2 regions of the Nonomuraea sp. NPDC049421 genome follow, and region 1 is predicted to be linked to the other one. Evidence: riboswitches for the same ligand, from Rfam matches in the RefSeq annotation. Region 1 holds a riboswitch; the other holds the start of a gene.
What was found. A riboswitch is a leader RNA that binds a small molecule or an ion and turns the genes downstream of it on or off. The one in region 1 is predicted to bind S-adenosylmethionine.
Positions count from the first base shown of each region.

Region 1 (8,113 bases):
TCGTCTCACCCAGGCATCGTTCGTCTGTACGGCGTGCGGTCATGCCGCGCACGCCGACGTGAACGCGGCCGTCAACATTCACAGGGCAGGGCTTGCCCTTCGCCAGGCTGCGCAAGCGGCTCAGCGAGAAGCCGCTCCCTCCAGAGAGCGGAGGAGTCACAACAGCCCTTCGAACGCGACGGTCAGGTCCATATATTGCCCCCCAGTGCGTCGAGCAGCCGCTCGGCCTCCTCCGGCTTGAGCAGCCCGGCCGCCAGCGCGCGGTCGGCGGTGAGCCTGGCCAGCGCGATGTAGGCGTCGGCCGCCTCGGGCGCGGCCAGGATGAGCGCGTCGACGTGTTTGCGTACGGTGCCGGCGTCTCCCCTGACGACGGGACCGGTCAGGCCCGCGATGCCGAGCCGCAGCACGTTGTCGAGCGCGGCGCCGAGCAGCGGCCCCAGCATCCGGCCCGGATGCTCGACGCCGATGCCGCGCAGCAGGTCGCCCGACTCGGCGATGAGCGTGACCATGTGGTTGGCGGCGCCGGCCAGGGCCGCGTGGTAGAGCGGGCGGTCGGAGTCGGCTATCCAGACCGGCTCGCCGCCCATCTCGATCACCAGCGCCTCAGCGACCGGCCGCAGCACGTCGGGGGCGGTCACGCCGTAGGAGATGCCGGTGAGCTTGTTGAGGTCGTCGTCGCGGCCGGTGAACGTCATCACCGGGTGCAGCGCCAGCGGCAACGCGCCCGCCTCGGCCGCCGGGTCGAGCACCGACAGGCCGTAGGCGCCGCTGGTGTGGACGAGCATCTTGCCCCGCAGGTCGGCGCCCGTGCTGGCCAGGCCGCCCACCAGATCGGGCAGCGCGTCGTCGGGCACGGTGAGCAGGATCAGCTGCGCCGCCGCCACCACCTCGTCGGGCCTGGACGGCGAGACGCCGAGGCGCTCGGCCGCCCATCGCTGGGAGTTGTCGGAAACGCCGCTGGCGGCCACCACCCGGTGGCCCGCCTGCGCGAGCGCCGCGCCGAGTGCGGAGCCCACCTTGCCGGCTCCCAGCACGCCGACGGTCAGCCGTGCCGGGCGGTCCCCTGCGTCCATGACGTCTCACCCCTGACCAACGCGATGGCACTGCCGACCAGGGTAACGGCCTCGCGGAGTGGCGAGTGTGACCGGAGATTTGCCGCGCGTTGAGTTAACGACAAAAGGGACAAGGGCATGCGAATTGATGCACCCCCTGTCGGAAGAGATGAGGAGAGGGGCCATCGCAGAAAGGCAGCGGGCGCCGAGTCCTCTGTGGACCCGACGCCCGCGATCGTGCCGGCCCCTTGGGAGTGCGCCGGCTGGTCATCCGCCGACTGACCAGCCGGGACATGAACCCGGGCCGGCCTGCGCCGGCCCGGGCTCTATGGGCGAGCTCAGTGGTGGCTGGGCGCGTAGGCGTTGGCGCCGCCCTTGCAGCCCGCGACCGCGAGGCCGATGACGGCGATCGCGTTGCCGCAGACGTTGATCGGAGCGACGATCGGGACGTGGAGCTGGTTGCCGGAGACAACGCCGCCGGTGCCGTTGGTGATGTCGGCGTGCGCCGGGGCGGCCAGCGAGAGCATGGCGACGGCTCCGGTGACGACCATGACCTTCTTCAGCACGAGGGCTCCTCTCTTTCGCGGCCTGAACGACCGCGGGGTGCTTACTTCGGCGAGTGAAAGCCGCGCCCCCTGGAAGTTGACGCAGTGCGGTCACTCGATGACAACAGGTAAACGCTAACGCAAGATTGCGACATTGAGTAGTCATTCAATGACAGTGCGTCGCGATGGGAAGTCATGAGATAGTCCAGGCATGTGGCTCACATGGCGCGCGGCGACGGAGCGCGCGCTGTACGGCGAGGAGGGCTTCTACCTCCGCGAACGTCCCTCAGGCCACTTCCGCACCTCTGTCAGCGCGTCCCCGGCGTTCGCCGAGGCGGTGCTGGCGCTGCTCGCGGAAGTGGACGCCGAACTGGGTAAACCCGACACGCTCGACCTGGTCGACATCGGGGCGGGCGAGGGCGTGCTGGTCGCCGAGATCCTCGAACGCGCCGAGCCCGCGCTGCGCGACCGGCTGCGCGTCACGGCGGTCGACCTGTCGCCCAGGCCCGCCGGCCTTCCCGAGGAGATCGCCTGGTCGAGAGAGCTGCCGTGCTGTTTCACCGGGCTGGCCGTCGCCAACGAGTGGCTCGACAACGTGCCGCTCGACGTGGTCGAGCAGACCGCCGACGGGCCCCGGGTGGTGATGGTGGAGGTGCACACCGGCGAGGAGCGCCTGGGCGGGCCGCTGCGGCCGGCCGACCGCGAGTGGCTCGACCGGTGGTGGCCGCTGACGCGGGTGGGGGCGCGGGCCGAGATCGGCAGGCCGCGTGACGAGGCGTGGGCGTCCGTTCTCGTCCGTCTCACCAGGGGCCGGGCGATCGCCATCGATTATGCACATCCTGTGGATAACCGTCCGCCCTGTGGAACGCTGACCGGATACCGGGACGGGTCGGTCGTGACCCCCGTACCCGACGGGAGCTGCGACATCACCGCACACGTCGCACTCGACGCGTGCGCCGAGGCCGGGCGGCGGGCCGGCGCGATATCCACAGCCTTGTCCACACAGCGCGAGGCGCTGCGCGAGCTGGGGCTGACCGGCGCGCGGCCGCCCCTCGACCTGGCCCGCACCGATCCGCGCCGCTACCTTCGCGCGCTCGCGCGGGCCTCGGAGGAGGGCGAGCTGCTGGAGGCGACCGGGCTCGGCGGCTTCGGCTGGCTCAGCCAGACCAAGTGACGACCCTCGCCGCCGCACCCGGCGAAGCCCGGCTGCGGGCGTCCGCCGCTTCAGGCGGGAGTGGCCGTCAGGTTCAGGCGGCGGTGGCCGTCAGGTTCAGCGCGTGGAGGCCGCGGATGACGTAGCCGGGCTTCCATTCGGGCTCCTCGCGCAGCTCCAGCTTCGACGTGCGGTCGAGCAGGGCGCCGAACGACTCCGCCAGCTCGATCCTGGCCAGCGGCGCGCCCAGGCAGAAGTGGATGCCGGCGCCGAAGGAGATGTGCGGGTTGTCGGCGCGGCCCACGTCGAGCCGGTCAGGGTCGGCGAACACCTCGGGGTCCCTGTTGGCCGAGCCGAACAGCAGGGCCACCTCCGAGCCGCGCGGGATGCGTACGCCGTGCACCTCGATGTCCTCCAGCACCCACCGCTCGAACATCTGCAGCGGCGTGTCCCACCGCATCAGCTCCTCGACCGCGGTGGGCAGCAGCGAGCGGTCGGCGCGCAGCCTGGCCAGCTCGGCCGGGTTGCGGAACAGCGACCACCAGCCGTTGCCCGTCACGTTCACGGTGGCCTCGTGACCGGCGTTGAGCAGCAGCACGCAGGTGCCGACCAGCTCGTCCTCGGTCAGCTCGCCGATCTGGGTGAGCGCGCTGACGAGGTCGTCACCGGGGTTCGCGCGCCGGTCGGCGGCCAGCGCCTTGAGGTAGCCGGAGAACTCCGTGGCCGCGCGTACGGCGGTGTGCTGGGCCTCCAGGGTGGGGTTGAGCTCGTACATGCCGCAGATGTCGGCCGACCAGGGGCGCAGCAGGTGGCGGTCGCCGTCGGGGATGCCGAGCATCTCCGCGATGACGGTGACCGGCAGCGGCTCGGCGACCTCGGCGATGAGGTCGCCGCCGCCCTTCTCCACGTACGCATCCACGAGCTCGCCCGCCATCGCCCTGACGCGCGGCCGCAGCGACTCGACCATGCGCGGCGTGAACGCCTTGGAGACCAGCCGGCGCAACCGCGTGTGCACCGGCGGCTCCACGTCGAGCATGCCCGCCCTGATCACGCGCCAGAACGGCTCCTGGAACTCCGGCTCAGGCGACCTGCCGAACTCCTCGTGCCCGGCCACGTGCAGGTACGAGCGGCCCAGGCGGCGATCCCTGAGCAGCGCGTTGACGTCGGCGTGCCGGGAGATCAGCCACTGGCCCGTCGGCTCGAAGTAGCTGACGGGCGCCTCGCGCCGCAGCTCGTCGTAGACGCGGTACGGGTACGCCACAAATTCCGGATTCCAAGGATCAAAGCCCACTATTTCATCTTAGAAGCGGACGCCTCCCTCTTCGCATTCCTGCTCCGCACCCGGATGTTGAGCAGCTCGACCACGACGGAGAACGCCATCGCGAAGTAGATGTAGCCCTTGGGGATGTGCTGGTCGAGGCCCTCGGCGACGAGCATCACGCCGATGAGCACCAGGAACGCCAGCGCCAGCATCTTGATCGTGGGGTGGCTGTCCACGAACCGGCTGATCGGCCCCGAGGCGAACAACATCACGACCACGGCCACGACGACCGCCGCAATCATGACGCCCAGCTCGTCCACCATGCCGACCGCGGTGATCACCGAGTCGAGCGAGAACACGATGTCCAGCACCATGATCTGCAGGATCACCGAGGTGAAGGAGACGGCCGCGGCCTTCTTGCCGTCCTTGTCGTGGGGCGCCTCCATGTTGTGGTGGATCTCGGTGACGCTCTTGCCCAGCAGGAACAGGCCGCCGAGCAGCAGGATCAGGTCACGTCCCGAAATCTCATGACCGAAGACCTCGAACAACGGCGCGGTGAGCTGCACCACCCACGACAGCCCCAGCAGCAGGAGCAGCCGGCTGACGAGTGCCGCGCCCAGGCCGAGCACGCGGGCCCGGTCGCGCTGCTCGGGTGGCAGCTTCCCGGCGAGGATGGAGATGAAGATGATGTTGTCGATCCCCAGCACGATCTCCAGGGCGACCAGGGTTAAGAAGCCGATCCAGATCTGCGGATCGGCCACCCAGTCGAGCATCGAGTACCTCCATGACTTGAGGGCAGGCGGGTTTCCGGTAGCAACGAGCCGAGGGCCGCAGAAGTTCGCGGCTTGCGATTTCCGCCCGGGTGTCGGTTATAGTTCCCCTCGTAGGTCATGAGTGCCAGCGTCAAGCCCCGGCTAGCTGGCCGGCAACCCTCGCGTCCGCGGCGGGGTGCCCCGGGTGAAGACCTGGTCCGTCACGAGGTGTGGCGGGCAAGCGCGGGCTCCTCGGCTGCTTCCAGGGGTCCGATGACCCCGAGGAGGTTCGCCGTGTCCACTCTGACGATCTTCAGCAACGCCCGTGCCGCCGAGGAGACGCCGGCGCCCGCCACACAGGCCCGGCCGATCCCCGCCGTCCTGGGCGCCGACCTCGAAGTGCCGGTCAAGGGCGGCCGCCTGGTCGGCTACGCCAACCTCGACTACGCCGCCAGCGCCCCCTGTCTCGAGCCGGTCAGCGCCGCCGTCACCGCCGCGCTCCCGGCCTACTCCAGCGTCCACCGCGGCGCCGGCTACGCCTCCCAGCTCACCACCGCCCGGTACGAGCAGGCCCGCCACACCGTACGCGCCTTCGTCGGCGCCCGCCCCGACGACGCGGTGATCTTCACCCGCAACACCACCGACGCCACGAACCTGCTGGCCGGCTGCCTGCCCGAGGGCACCACCACGGTCGTCTTCGACACCGAGCACCACGCCTCTCTGCTGCCCTGGCCGAACGCGGTCCGGCTGGCCCCGCCCGCCTTCCCCGGGGAGGCCGTGCGCGCCGCCGACGAGACGCTCGCCGCCATCGAAGGGCCCAAGCTGCTCGTCGTCACCGCCGCCTCCAACGTCACCGGCGAGCTGTGGCCCATCGCCGCCCTGGCCCACATCGCGCACCGGCACGGCGCGCGGATCCTGGTGGACGCGGCGCAGCTCGTACCGCATCGGCGGCTCAACCTGACCGCGCTCGACCTCGACTACGTGGCCTTCTCGGGGCACAAGCTGTACGCGCCGTTCGGCGCGGGGGCGCTGGTCGGGCGGCGGGACTGGCTGGCCGACGGCGAGCCGTACCTCAAGGGCGGCGGCGCGGTGCGCTCGGTCGGCGAGAGCGCCGCGAACGTCCAGTGGCACGACGACCCCGAGCCGCGCCACGAGGCGGGCACCCCCAACGTGCTGGGCGCCATCGCGCTCGCCGCGGCCTGCGACGCGCTGACCGCGACCGGCTGGACCGAGCTGGTGCGCGAGGAGGAGCGGCTGATCGCGCGGCTCCGGTCCGGGCTGGCCGCCATCGACGGGGTACGCGAGCTGTCCCTGTGGGGCCCCGACCATCCCCGGGTCGGCATCGTGTCGTTCACCGTGGCCGGGTACTCGGCACGGGAGGTGGCCGAGGTGCTGTCCGGCGAGTACGGCATCGGGGTGCGCGACGGGAAGTTCTGCGCGCACCCGTTCGTCCGTCATCTGCTGGGCGCCTCCGACGGCGGCTGCGAGGACGGCACCGCGTCCGCCGTCCGGGCCTCGATCGGCATCGGCACGACGCAGGAGCACGTGGACCGGCTGGTGTCGGCCCTGAGCGACCTGGTCGCCTGCTGACCGACGCTCAGCGGCCTTACCGAGCGGCTGTACTGGGCGGCCTTTCCGGGCGTCCTTTCCGGGCGGCCCTTTTGAGCGGCCTGTTCGCCCGGCTTCAGCGGTTCGGTGGCTTGCGGTGCTGGGGCGGCTCGTCGGCGACCAGGGAGTCGATCTCCCGCATGTCCTCGTCGTTGAGCCGGCTCTGCCGCGGCTCCTGCTGGGGCGCGCCCGGCTGCCTGGGGACGTCGGGCGGCTCCTCGGTGGCGGACCGCGAGGGCGTGGTGGGCCCGCCGTAGGAGCCGGTGTCCGTGCCGCCGTAGGAGCCGGTGTCCGTGCCGCCGTAGGAGCCGGTCGTGCCGGTGGTGGTGTCGGTCCTGTTCGGCCGGTACGACACCAGGTCCTCCTCGGCGGCCCGGCGGTCGTGCCTCCGCCGGAACATCGACGACAGGATGCCGTCGATCCCGATGCGCCCGCCGCCCAGCGCCAGGAACAGCAGGCAGAGCGCCGCGAGCGCCGCCGCGAACTCCCAGCCGCCTTCGCCCACGAAAACGCCCCTGCCCCAGTGCGCGAAGATGATCGCGCCCAGCATGTTGGCCAGCAGCAGCAGCGCCACAGGGCGGACCGCCAGCCCGATGATCAGCAGCACCCCGCCGATGAGCTCGACGACCATGGCGTACCCGGCGGCCAGCTCGGGCATCGGGATGCCCATCTCGCCGAATCCGCTCGCGGTCGCGGAGTGCCCGCCCTGCCACTTCTGCCAGCCGTGCGCGACGAAGATCACGCCGGTGATGATGCGCGCGATCAGGGCCGCGATGTCGAAGAGAACTCTCTTCATGGTCCTATCTCCCCCCGTTCCAGCTATTCCTCCCCCTGTCCGGCTATGGGATGTCATCGCATGCCATCTCTTGACCAACCCCCTAGCTGGATCACCAGCGACGACGGTGGCAGCATGGCCGTATGACGGAACGTGTGGTCGGAATCGGCGCGGGCGCGAAAGAGCTGGCCACCGAGGACATGATCCTCAACATCGGGCCCCAACACCCGTCCACCCACGGCGTGCTGCGGCTGCGGCTGACGCTCGACGGCGAGCGCATCGCCACCGCCGAGCCGATCATCGGCTACATGCACCGGGGCGCGGAGAAGCTGTTCGAGGTGCGCGACTACCGTCAGATCATCATGCTCGCCAACCGGCACGACTGGCTGTCGGGGTTCGCGAACGAGCTGGGCGTGGTCATCGCGGCCGAGCGCATGCTGGGCATGGAGCCGCCGGTGCGCGCGGTCTGGGCCCGCACGCTGCTGGCCGAGCTCAACCGGGTGCTCAACCACCTGATGTTCCTCGGCTCCTACCCACTTGAGCTGGGCGCGATGACGCCGCTGTTCTACTCCTTCAACGAGCGCGAGCGCATCCAGGCCGTCATGGAGGAGATCTCCGGCGGGCGCATGCACTACATGTTCAACCGGGTCGGCGGGCTCAAGGAGGACCTGCCGCTGGGCTGGCTCGACCGGGTGTCGGCGGCCGTCGCGGAGACCCGCCGCCGGGTGCCCGACATCGAGAACCTCATCCTGCACAACGAGATCTTCATCGCCCGCACCAAAGGGGTGGGGGTGCTGACGCGGGAGCAGATCCTGCAGTACGGCGTCAGCGGCCCCATCGCCCGTGCCTCCGGGGTGGACATCGACCTGCGGCGCGACGATCCGTACCTGGCCTATGGGGAGTTGCCGGTGAAGGTCGTCACGCGGGGCGCGGGCGACTGCCACGCGCGCTTCGAGGTGCTGCTCGA
Region 1 is NZ_JBFAQA010000034.1:66,732-74,844, forward strand. It holds gene AB0K18_RS41280 (zinc ribbon domain-containing protein) at 1-241, shown strand, start outside; gene AB0K18_RS41285 (DUF2520 domain-containing protein) at 183-1,073, opposite strand; gene AB0K18_RS41290 (chaplin family protein) at 1,391-1,618, opposite strand; gene AB0K18_RS41295 (SAM-dependent methyltransferase) at 1,809-2,771, shown strand; gene AB0K18_RS41300 (cytochrome P450) at 2,845-4,011, opposite strand; gene AB0K18_RS41305 (TerC family protein) at 4,041-4,784, opposite strand; SAM riboswitch class IV at 4,898-5,013, shown strand; gene AB0K18_RS41310 (aminotransferase class V-fold PLP-dependent enzyme) at 5,058-6,353, shown strand; gene AB0K18_RS41315 (DoxX family protein) at 6,448-7,167, opposite strand; gene AB0K18_RS41320 (NADH-quinone oxidoreductase subunit D) at 7,290-8,113, shown strand, end outside.

Region 2 (8,113 bases), on a different contig from region 1:
GACAGGCTGGGGGGCGACAGCGACACCAGCCCGGCCGTGGTCGGCTTCAACGTCAACGCCAACCTGCTGGCCCGCGGCTTCATCGTGGCTCACTTCGGCGTCTGAAAAGCGTCAGAGCGCCCCGCCGGGAGCCCGGCGGGGCGCTCATCGTGTGGAGGTCAGCGCACGAGGGGCGCCTGGGGGCAGCCGACGAGCCCCGGCAGCAGCGAGTCGACGACCGGAATGCCGGTGGTGGTCGCGCCCGGCAGGCAGAACGGATTGTTCAGCTGGCGCAGCAGGCTGAACGTGCCGGTCAGCTCGTCGTCGGCATGCGCGGGAGCCGCCGCGACGGTGACGGCGGCCAGGGCGATGGCCGCGATACCGAAAATGCGCTTGCTGCGGGAGAACATCCGCCACTCCTTCGTTGAGGTGAGTTATGGCTGACCACCTTTCCTCACCATGAGTAGCGGATCAATGATGAAACGTAATGGCAGCTCCACAAGAAAAAGAGCGGCCCGGAAATTCCGGACCGCTCTTCGCCTGTGCGACGGATAAAGACCTAGAAGTCCATGTCGCCGCCGCCGGGCATGCCGCCGGCGGGAGCGGCCGGAGCCTTCTCGGGCTTCTCGGCGATGACGGCCTCGGTCGTCAGGAACAGCGCCGCGATGGAGGCGGCGTTCTGCAGCGCGGAGCGCGTCACCTTGGCCGGGTCGATGATGCCCGACTCGAACATGTTGACGTACTCGCCCGACGCGGCGTTGAGGCCCTCACCCGGGGTGAGGTTGCGCACGCGCTCGACCACGACGCCGCCCTCGAGGCCGGCGTTGACCGCGATCTGCTTGAGCGGCTCCTCCAGCGCCTTCTTGACGATGGCGGCACCGGTGGCCTCGTCGCCGTTGAGCTCGAGCTTGTCGAACGCCTTGGCGCCGGCCTGCAGCAGCGCCACGCCACCGCCGGGGACGATGCCCTCCTCGACGGCCGCCTTCGCGTTGCGGACGGCGTCCTCGATGCGGTGCTTGCGCTCCTTGAGCTCGACCTCGGTGGCGGCACCGGCCTTGATGACGGCGACGCCGCCGGCCAGCTTGGCCAGACGCTCCTGGAGCTTCTCGCGGTCGTAGTCGGAGTCGGTGCGCTCGATCTCGGCGCGGATCTCGTTGACCCGGCCGGAGATCTGCTCGGCGTCACCGGCGCCGTCGACGATCGTCGTCTCGTCCTTGGTCACGACCACCTTGCGGGCGCGGCCCAGCAGGTCGAGGGTGGCGGTCTCGAGCTTGAGGCCGACCTCCTCGGCGATGACCTGACCGCCGGTCAGGATCGCGATGTCGTTGAGCATGGCCTTGCGGCGGTCACCGAAGCCCGGCGCCTTGACGGCGACGGAGCGGAACAGGCCGCGGATCTTGTTGACGACCAGGGTCGCCAGGGCCTCGCCCTCGACGTCCTCGGCGATGATCAGCAGCGGCTTGCCCGACTGGACGACCTTGTCGAGCAGCGGCAGCAGGTCCTTGTTGGCGGAGACCTTGCTGTTGACGATCAGGATGTAGGGGTCTTCGAGCACGGCCTCCATGCGGTCGGAGTCGGTCACGAAGTACATCGACGTCATGCCCTTGTCGAAGCGCATGCCCTCGGTGAGCTCGAGCTCGAGGCCGAAGGTGTTGCTCTCCTCGACGGTGATGACGCCTTCCTTGCCGACCTTGTCCATCGCCTCGGCGATGAGCGAGCCGATCTCGGGGTCGGCGGCGGAGATGGAGGCGGTGGAGGCGATCTGCTCCTTGGTCTCCACGTCCTTGGCCAGCTTGGAGAGCTCCTCGCTGACGCGCTCGACGGCGGACTCGATGCCCTTCTTCAGGGCCATCGGGTTGGCGCCGGCGGCGACGTTGCGCAGGCCCTCGCGCACCAGCGCCTGGGCGAGCACGGTGGCCGTGGTGGTGCCGTCACCAGCCACGTCGTCGGTCTTCTTCGCGACCTCCTTGACCAGCTCGGCGCCGATCTTCTCCCAGGGGTCCTCGAGCTCGATCTCCTTGGCGATGGACACACCGTCGTTGGTGATCGTGGGAGCGCCCCACTTCTTCTCCAGCACGACGTTGCGGCCCTTGGGACCCAAGGTCACCTTGACGGCGTCGGCGAGCTGGTTCATACCGCGCTCGAGACCGCGCCGGGCGTCCTCGTCAAACGCGATCATCTTGGCTGCCATAAGGCTAGACCTCCCAGATGCAGGGTGGCTTGTCGTGGACCGAGCCGACGCCCGCGACGGCATGGGTCAGCATCTCCTTCGGCAGACCCCATCGTCCCGATCCGGTGTTGGCACTCTGCTGCACAGAGTGCCAACGAACTGTTTAGCACTCTACCCTGTCGAGTGCAAGCGAACGCCCATCTGCCCCACGTTTCCGCCCAGGTCAGTCAGTACGCCGGTACGGCGAGCCGCCCTGGGCGGCCCACCGTACGCGAGTCGACGAAAGAGAGATGACGGCTCGCACGGACTGCGCTGCCGTGCGAACCCGCCCGGTGCATACCAGGATGTCGATCAGACCGTTCGGACGGACTCCGCCTGCGGTCCCTTCTGGCCCTGCGTGATCTCGAACTCGACGCGCTGTCCCTGCTCGAGAGATCGGTACCCGTCCATCATGATCGCTGAGTAATGGACGAATACATCCTTACCACCGTCTACCGCGATGAAGCCGTAGCCCTTGTCCGCGTTGAACCACTTGACGGTGCCCTGCGCCACTTCCGACTCCTCTTACTGGTCTCCCAGATCTCGCCCATTCCTCCGCGAGACCTGTAATCGCCCGACTTAACAGAAAATCAGCCGGACGATCGCCCTCGACCATACCTGTGGGGAGGGGTTTGGCAACAGAGTCAATCTGGGAACTGCCTATTTCTTCTTCCCGAACCTGGTTCAACATTGAATTAGGCCCGGAAAAGGAGAAGGCGCCCACAAGGGGCGCCTTCTGGATGTGAGCCGCGACACTCAGCCGCCGGCGACCGCCGGGATGATGGAGATCTGCGTGCCCTCAGGGGCGGGAGTGTCGAGGCCCTCGGCGAAACGGACGTCCTCTTCCCCCACGTAAACGTTGACGAAACGACGAATCTTGCCCGATTCATCCAGAATTCTCGCGCCGATGCCCGGGTAGTCGGCGTCGAGCTTGATGAGCACGTCACGAAGCGTCGCGCCCTCGCCACTGACCTCCGCGTTGCCCCCGGTGTAGGTGCGCAGAATGGTGGGAATCCGCACAGAAACGCTCATGGTTTAAGTCGCCTTTCCTGGTTGTCAGACAGTCGCGCGGAACGCGTCGAGAGAGGGCCGGATCACGGCCGTGGGTGCGGCGTCGTCGCTGATCGCGTCGAGCGTCTTGAGCCCGTCACCGGTGTTGAGCACCACGGTGAGGGCGTCGGGGTCGAGCACGCCGTTCTCGGTGAGCTTCTTCAGCACGCCGACGGTGACGCCGCCCGCGGTCTCGGCGAAGACGCCCTCGGTCGAGGCCAGCAGCTTGATGGCGGCCACGATCTCGGCGTCGGTGACGTCCTCGACGGCCCCGCCGGTGCGCCGGGCGATGTCCAGCACGTACGGGCCGTCGGCCGGGTTGCCGATGGCCAGGGACTTGGCGATGGTGTCGGGCTTGACCGGTCGTACGACCTCGTGCCCCGCCTTGTACGCGGTCGACACCGGCGAGCACCCGGCCGCCTGCGCCCCGAAGATCTTGTACGGGGTGTCCTCGACCAGCCCCAGCTTCACCAGCTCCTTGAAGCCCTTGTCGATCTTCGTGAGCTGGGACCCGGAGGCGATGGGGATGATGATCTGCTCGGGCAGCCGCCAGCCGAGCTGCTCGGCGATCTCGTACGCGAGCGTCTTGGAGCCCTCGGCGTAGTAGGGCCGCAGGTTGACGTTGACGAATCCCCACTTGTCGCCCAGCGGGTCGCCGATGAGCTCGGAGCAGAACCGGTTGACGTCGTCGTACGTGCCCTCGATGCCGATGAGCTTCCCGCCGAAGACCCGCGCCATGGCGATCTTCGCCTGCTCCAGGTTAGCCGGGATGAACACGCACGCGTCGAGCCCGGCCCGCGCAGCGGCGGCCGTGACGGCGCCGGCGAGATTGCCGGTGGAGGAGCAGGAAAGCGTGTGGAAACCGAAGTTCCTGGCCGCTTCGACGGCCATGGCGACGACCCGGTCCTTGAAGGAGTGGGTGGGATTGCCGGAGTCGTCCTTCACGTAAAGGGACTTGATGCCGAGCGTTCGGCCGAGGTTTCCGGCCTTGACCAATTTCGTCCAGCCGGGGTTCATATTCGGCTTTTCGGTCACGTTCGCCGGCACCGGAAGGAGCGCCCGGTAACGCCAGATGTTGGCCGGACCCGATGCGATCTGCTCGCGGGTCACCTGGCCGAAGTCGTAGGCCGCCTCGAGCGGCCCGAAACATTCCTGACACGCGAAGCTGGGACCCAGCGGGTAACGCGCGCCGCACTCGCGGCAGGACAGAGCGGTGGCAGGACCAAAGTCAAGCGACATGAAGCGAGGCCTTCCCTCATCTTCGCCCGCGGCCACCTTGACCGCGAACCGGAATTGGCACCTTGTCCCGGTCGGCCTCGCCTGGTCGCGAGTCGAAAGCCGGGAGGGTTGCCGGGGCTTCGCAGGGCCGGTCCCTCCACCCCTCTGGATGAGCAATATGAAGTTGTTGAAACGGACTCTACCCGCTTAAGTGGCTGCAATTACCACCCGTCTCACCATGTGAGACGGGTGGTCTCAGCGGTAGTCCTCGCCCAGCACACCCTGCACATACTTGCGCGCCTGATGGATGCGGGATTTCGCGGTGCCCAGCGGGATGCCGAGCTGCTCGGCCACCTCGTTGTAGTCGAGCTGGACGATGTCGCGCAGCACCAGCGCCTGCGCCAGATCGGGCTTGTCGGCCTCCAGCGCCTCCATCGCGTCGAGCAGGTCGAGCCGCGAGCCGGCGATCACGCTGACCCGCCGCACGTCGGGCTTCTGCATCGGCAGCTCGTCCGAGCTCTGCTCGGCCGCCCGCCGCTTCAGCGACCGGTACGTCGTGCGCGCGCAGTTGGCCGTCACGATGTGCAGCCATGTACTGAACCTGGCGCGCCCCTCGAACCGCCCGATGTTACGCGCCACGGCCAGCAACGTATCTTGCGAGGCCTCCTCCGCGTCCTGGTGATAAGGCAGGATTCGGGCGCAGTGCCGCATCACATCGGGCTCTATCCGCGCCAGGAGCTCGCCGAGTGCGCGATGATCTCCGGCAGCGGCTGAGCGGGCGAGTTCCTCGGTTAGCTCATCAAGCGCCATAGCTGGGATCCTATGATCGAAAGGAGCCTAGATGAACAGCGTGCTGTTGGCCTCCAACAGAGGGCCGGTCTCCTTCACCGTCTCCGACGACGGCGAACTCACCATGAAGCGCGGCGGCGGCGGTCTCGTGTCGGGCCTGTCGGGCGTGGCCAAGGGCGACGGCGTGCTGTGGGTCTGCGCGGCGCTGTCCGACGGCGACCGCAGCGCAGTGCGGCAGGCCGGCGGCGGCCGCGTCGACCACGCGGGCTACGACACGGGCCCGATGCGCATGCTCGACATCCCGCCCGCCACCTTCCACCGCGCCTACAACGCGGTGGCCAACTCGACCCTGTGGTTCGTCAACCATCTGCTCTACGACATCCCCAACTCGCCCAACTTCGGCACCAGGTTCGAGCGCGAGTGGGAGTCATACCGCGACTACAACGGCGCCTTCGCGCTGGCGCTCGCCGAGGAGGCCGGCCACGGCGCGCGCGTGATGGTGCAGGACTACCACCTTACGCTGACCCCCGCCATGCTCAGGGCCGAACGGCCCGACCTGCGCATCGCACACTTCAGCCACACCCCGTGGGCGCCGCCCGAATACTTCTCGCTGCTGCCCGACGACGTCGCCAAGGAGGTGCTCGAAGGCATCCTGGGCGCCGACCACGCCGGCTTCCTCACCGACCGGTGGGCGCAGGCGTTCATGGACTGCTGCGAGCGGCTGCTGGGCGCCGAGGCCGACCGCGTCGGGCGCAGCGTCACCCACGCCGGCAGGAGCACCCGCATCGGCGTCCACAGCCTGGGGGTGGACGGCGCCGCGCTGTGGGAGCGGGCCTGCGAGCCCGACGTCGAGTCCCACATGACGGCGCTCAGGGAGCAGGTCGGCGGGCGCAGGCTGATCGTCCGCATCGACCGCACCGAGCTGTCGAAGAACATCGTGCGCGGGCTCAACGCCTACCGCGAGTTCCTCGCCGCCCACCCCGAGTGGCACGGCCGCGTGGTGCACCTCGCCTTCGCCTATCCCAGCCGGCACGACCTGCCCGAATACCGCGAGTACACCGCGTCGGTGCAGCGCTGCGCCCAGGAGATCGAGGACGAGTACGCCACCGAGGACTGGGACCCGCTCATCCTCAACGTCAACGACGACTATCCGCGCTCGCTGGCCGCGTACCGGATGGCCGACGTGCTGCTGGTCAACCCCATCCGCGACGGCATGAACCTGGTCGCCAAGGAGGGCCCCGTGCTGTCGCCGCACTGCGCGCTCGTGCTGTCGCGGGAGGCGGGCGCCGCGGCCGAGCTGGGCCAGCACGCGCTGCTCGTCAACCCGTACGACATCAGCGGCACCGCGGCCGCGCTGCACGAGGCGCTGGTCATGCCGGAGGACGAGCGGCGCAGCCGCCGCGACAAGCTGCGCGCCGCCGCGACCGCGCTGCCACCGCAGCAGTGGCTAGCCGCCCAGCTCGAAGCGCTGGCCTGACGCGTCACGAGGGGCTGATCGCCGAGACCAGCTCCTCCAGCAGCCGCACCACGCCGTCGGGGCCGTCCACCACCAGGTCGGCGCGCTCCGCGAGCGCGGTGACCTCGGTCGAGCCGCTGCACACGGTCACGCCGGGCAGCCCCGAGGCGCGTACGGCGTCGAACGCCGCCAGGTCGCCGAGGTCGTCGCCGACGAACATGACTGAGCGCGCCTCCCGCTCGGTGAGGAACAGGCCGAGCGCGTGGCCCTTGTCCATGCCGGGCGGCCGCAGCTCCAGCACCATGCGGCCGGGCTCGATCACCAGCCCGTGCTTGTCGGCCAGCTTGGCGAGCGGCTCGCGCAGCGCGGCGAGCGCGCCCTCGGGGTCGGGGCTGCGCCTCGTGTGGACGGCCACGGCCCGCCCCTTGTCCTCGACGCGCACGCCCCGCACGCCCAGCGATTCGAGCAGCAGCGGCAGCTCGGCCTCCGCGTTGGGGACGCCGGGCGGCGGCGGGGGCGCGGAGACGCGGCCGTCCTCCCAGCGTTCGAAGCCGTAGTGGCCGAGCACCACCAGGCCGGGCACGTCGGCCAGGCCGGGGCCGAGCTCCAGCGCGGTGGCCGCGGGCCTGCCGGTCACGATGGCCACCGCTCGGACGCGGGCGCCCAGCTCGGCGAGTACGCCGGGCGCCTTCGGATGGATCACGGCCTGGGCGGGGTCGGGCACGATCGGCGACAGGGTGCCGTCGAAGTCGAGCCCGATCACGGCGCCCGCCGGATCGTCCACGATCGCTTCCATTCCAGGGATGTTCTTCACTCGGCTGCCGTACCCAGACGGTCAGGGACGCATGCCGAGCCTTCTGGCCGCACGGTCGCGCCGGCGGGTGGATCGTAATCTGCGTAGCCGCTTGACCAGCATCGGGTCCTGCTCCAGCGCCTCCGGCCGGTCGATCAGCTCGCCGAGGAGCTGGTAGTAGCGCGTGGCGGAGAAGCCGAACGTCTCCTTGATGGCGTGCTCCTTCGCGCCCGCGTAGCGCCACCATTGGCGTTCGAAGGCGAGGAGATCGAGATCGCGTTGTGAGAGTGGTTGTCGGGACGGTTCCTGGGCAGCATTGTCACCGCTGAGCGGTGCTCCCATGGTGTCCTCCTCGAAAGGGGCGGGCGACGATCTCGCCGCCCGCACGCGGCCCGTTCGCCATCGTAATGTGCGGAGTGCGGCTGTTCACGACGGATTGGGAGACGTACAGTCACCAGATGTGACCTCTGTCATCACGCTCCTCACCGACTACGGGTTAGAGGATGGATATGTGGCGGCCTGTCATGGAGTGATCGCCGGGATAGCCCCTGACGCCCGGGTGATCGACGTCTGTCACCTCATCCCGGCCGGCGATGTGCGGCGCGGCGCGGCGGTTCTG
Region 2 is NZ_JBFAQA010000011.1:265,253-273,365, forward strand. It holds gene AB0K18_RS21025 (YbhB/YbcL family Raf kinase inhibitor-like protein) at 1-105, shown strand, start outside; gene AB0K18_RS21030 (hypothetical protein) at 159-389, opposite strand; gene groL (chaperonin GroEL) at 539-2,170, opposite strand; gene AB0K18_RS21040 (cold-shock protein) at 2,501-2,701, opposite strand; gene AB0K18_RS21045 (MoaD/ThiS family protein) at 2,945-3,220, opposite strand; gene thrC (threonine synthase) at 3,245-4,477, opposite strand; SAM riboswitch class I at 4,491-4,632, opposite strand; gene AB0K18_RS21055 (RNA polymerase sigma factor) at 4,712-5,266, opposite strand; gene AB0K18_RS21060 (trehalose-6-phosphate synthase) at 5,298-6,722, shown strand; gene otsB (trehalose-phosphatase) at 6,727-7,497, opposite strand; gene AB0K18_RS21070 (DUF3263 domain-containing protein) at 7,537-7,836, opposite strand; gene AB0K18_RS21075 (SAM-dependent chlorinase/fluorinase) at 7,955-8,113, shown strand, end outside.
Region 2: another riboswitch for S-adenosylmethionine. It lies ahead of thrC (threonine synthase); the one in region 1 lies ahead of AB0K18_RS41310 (aminotransferase class V-fold PLP-dependent enzyme).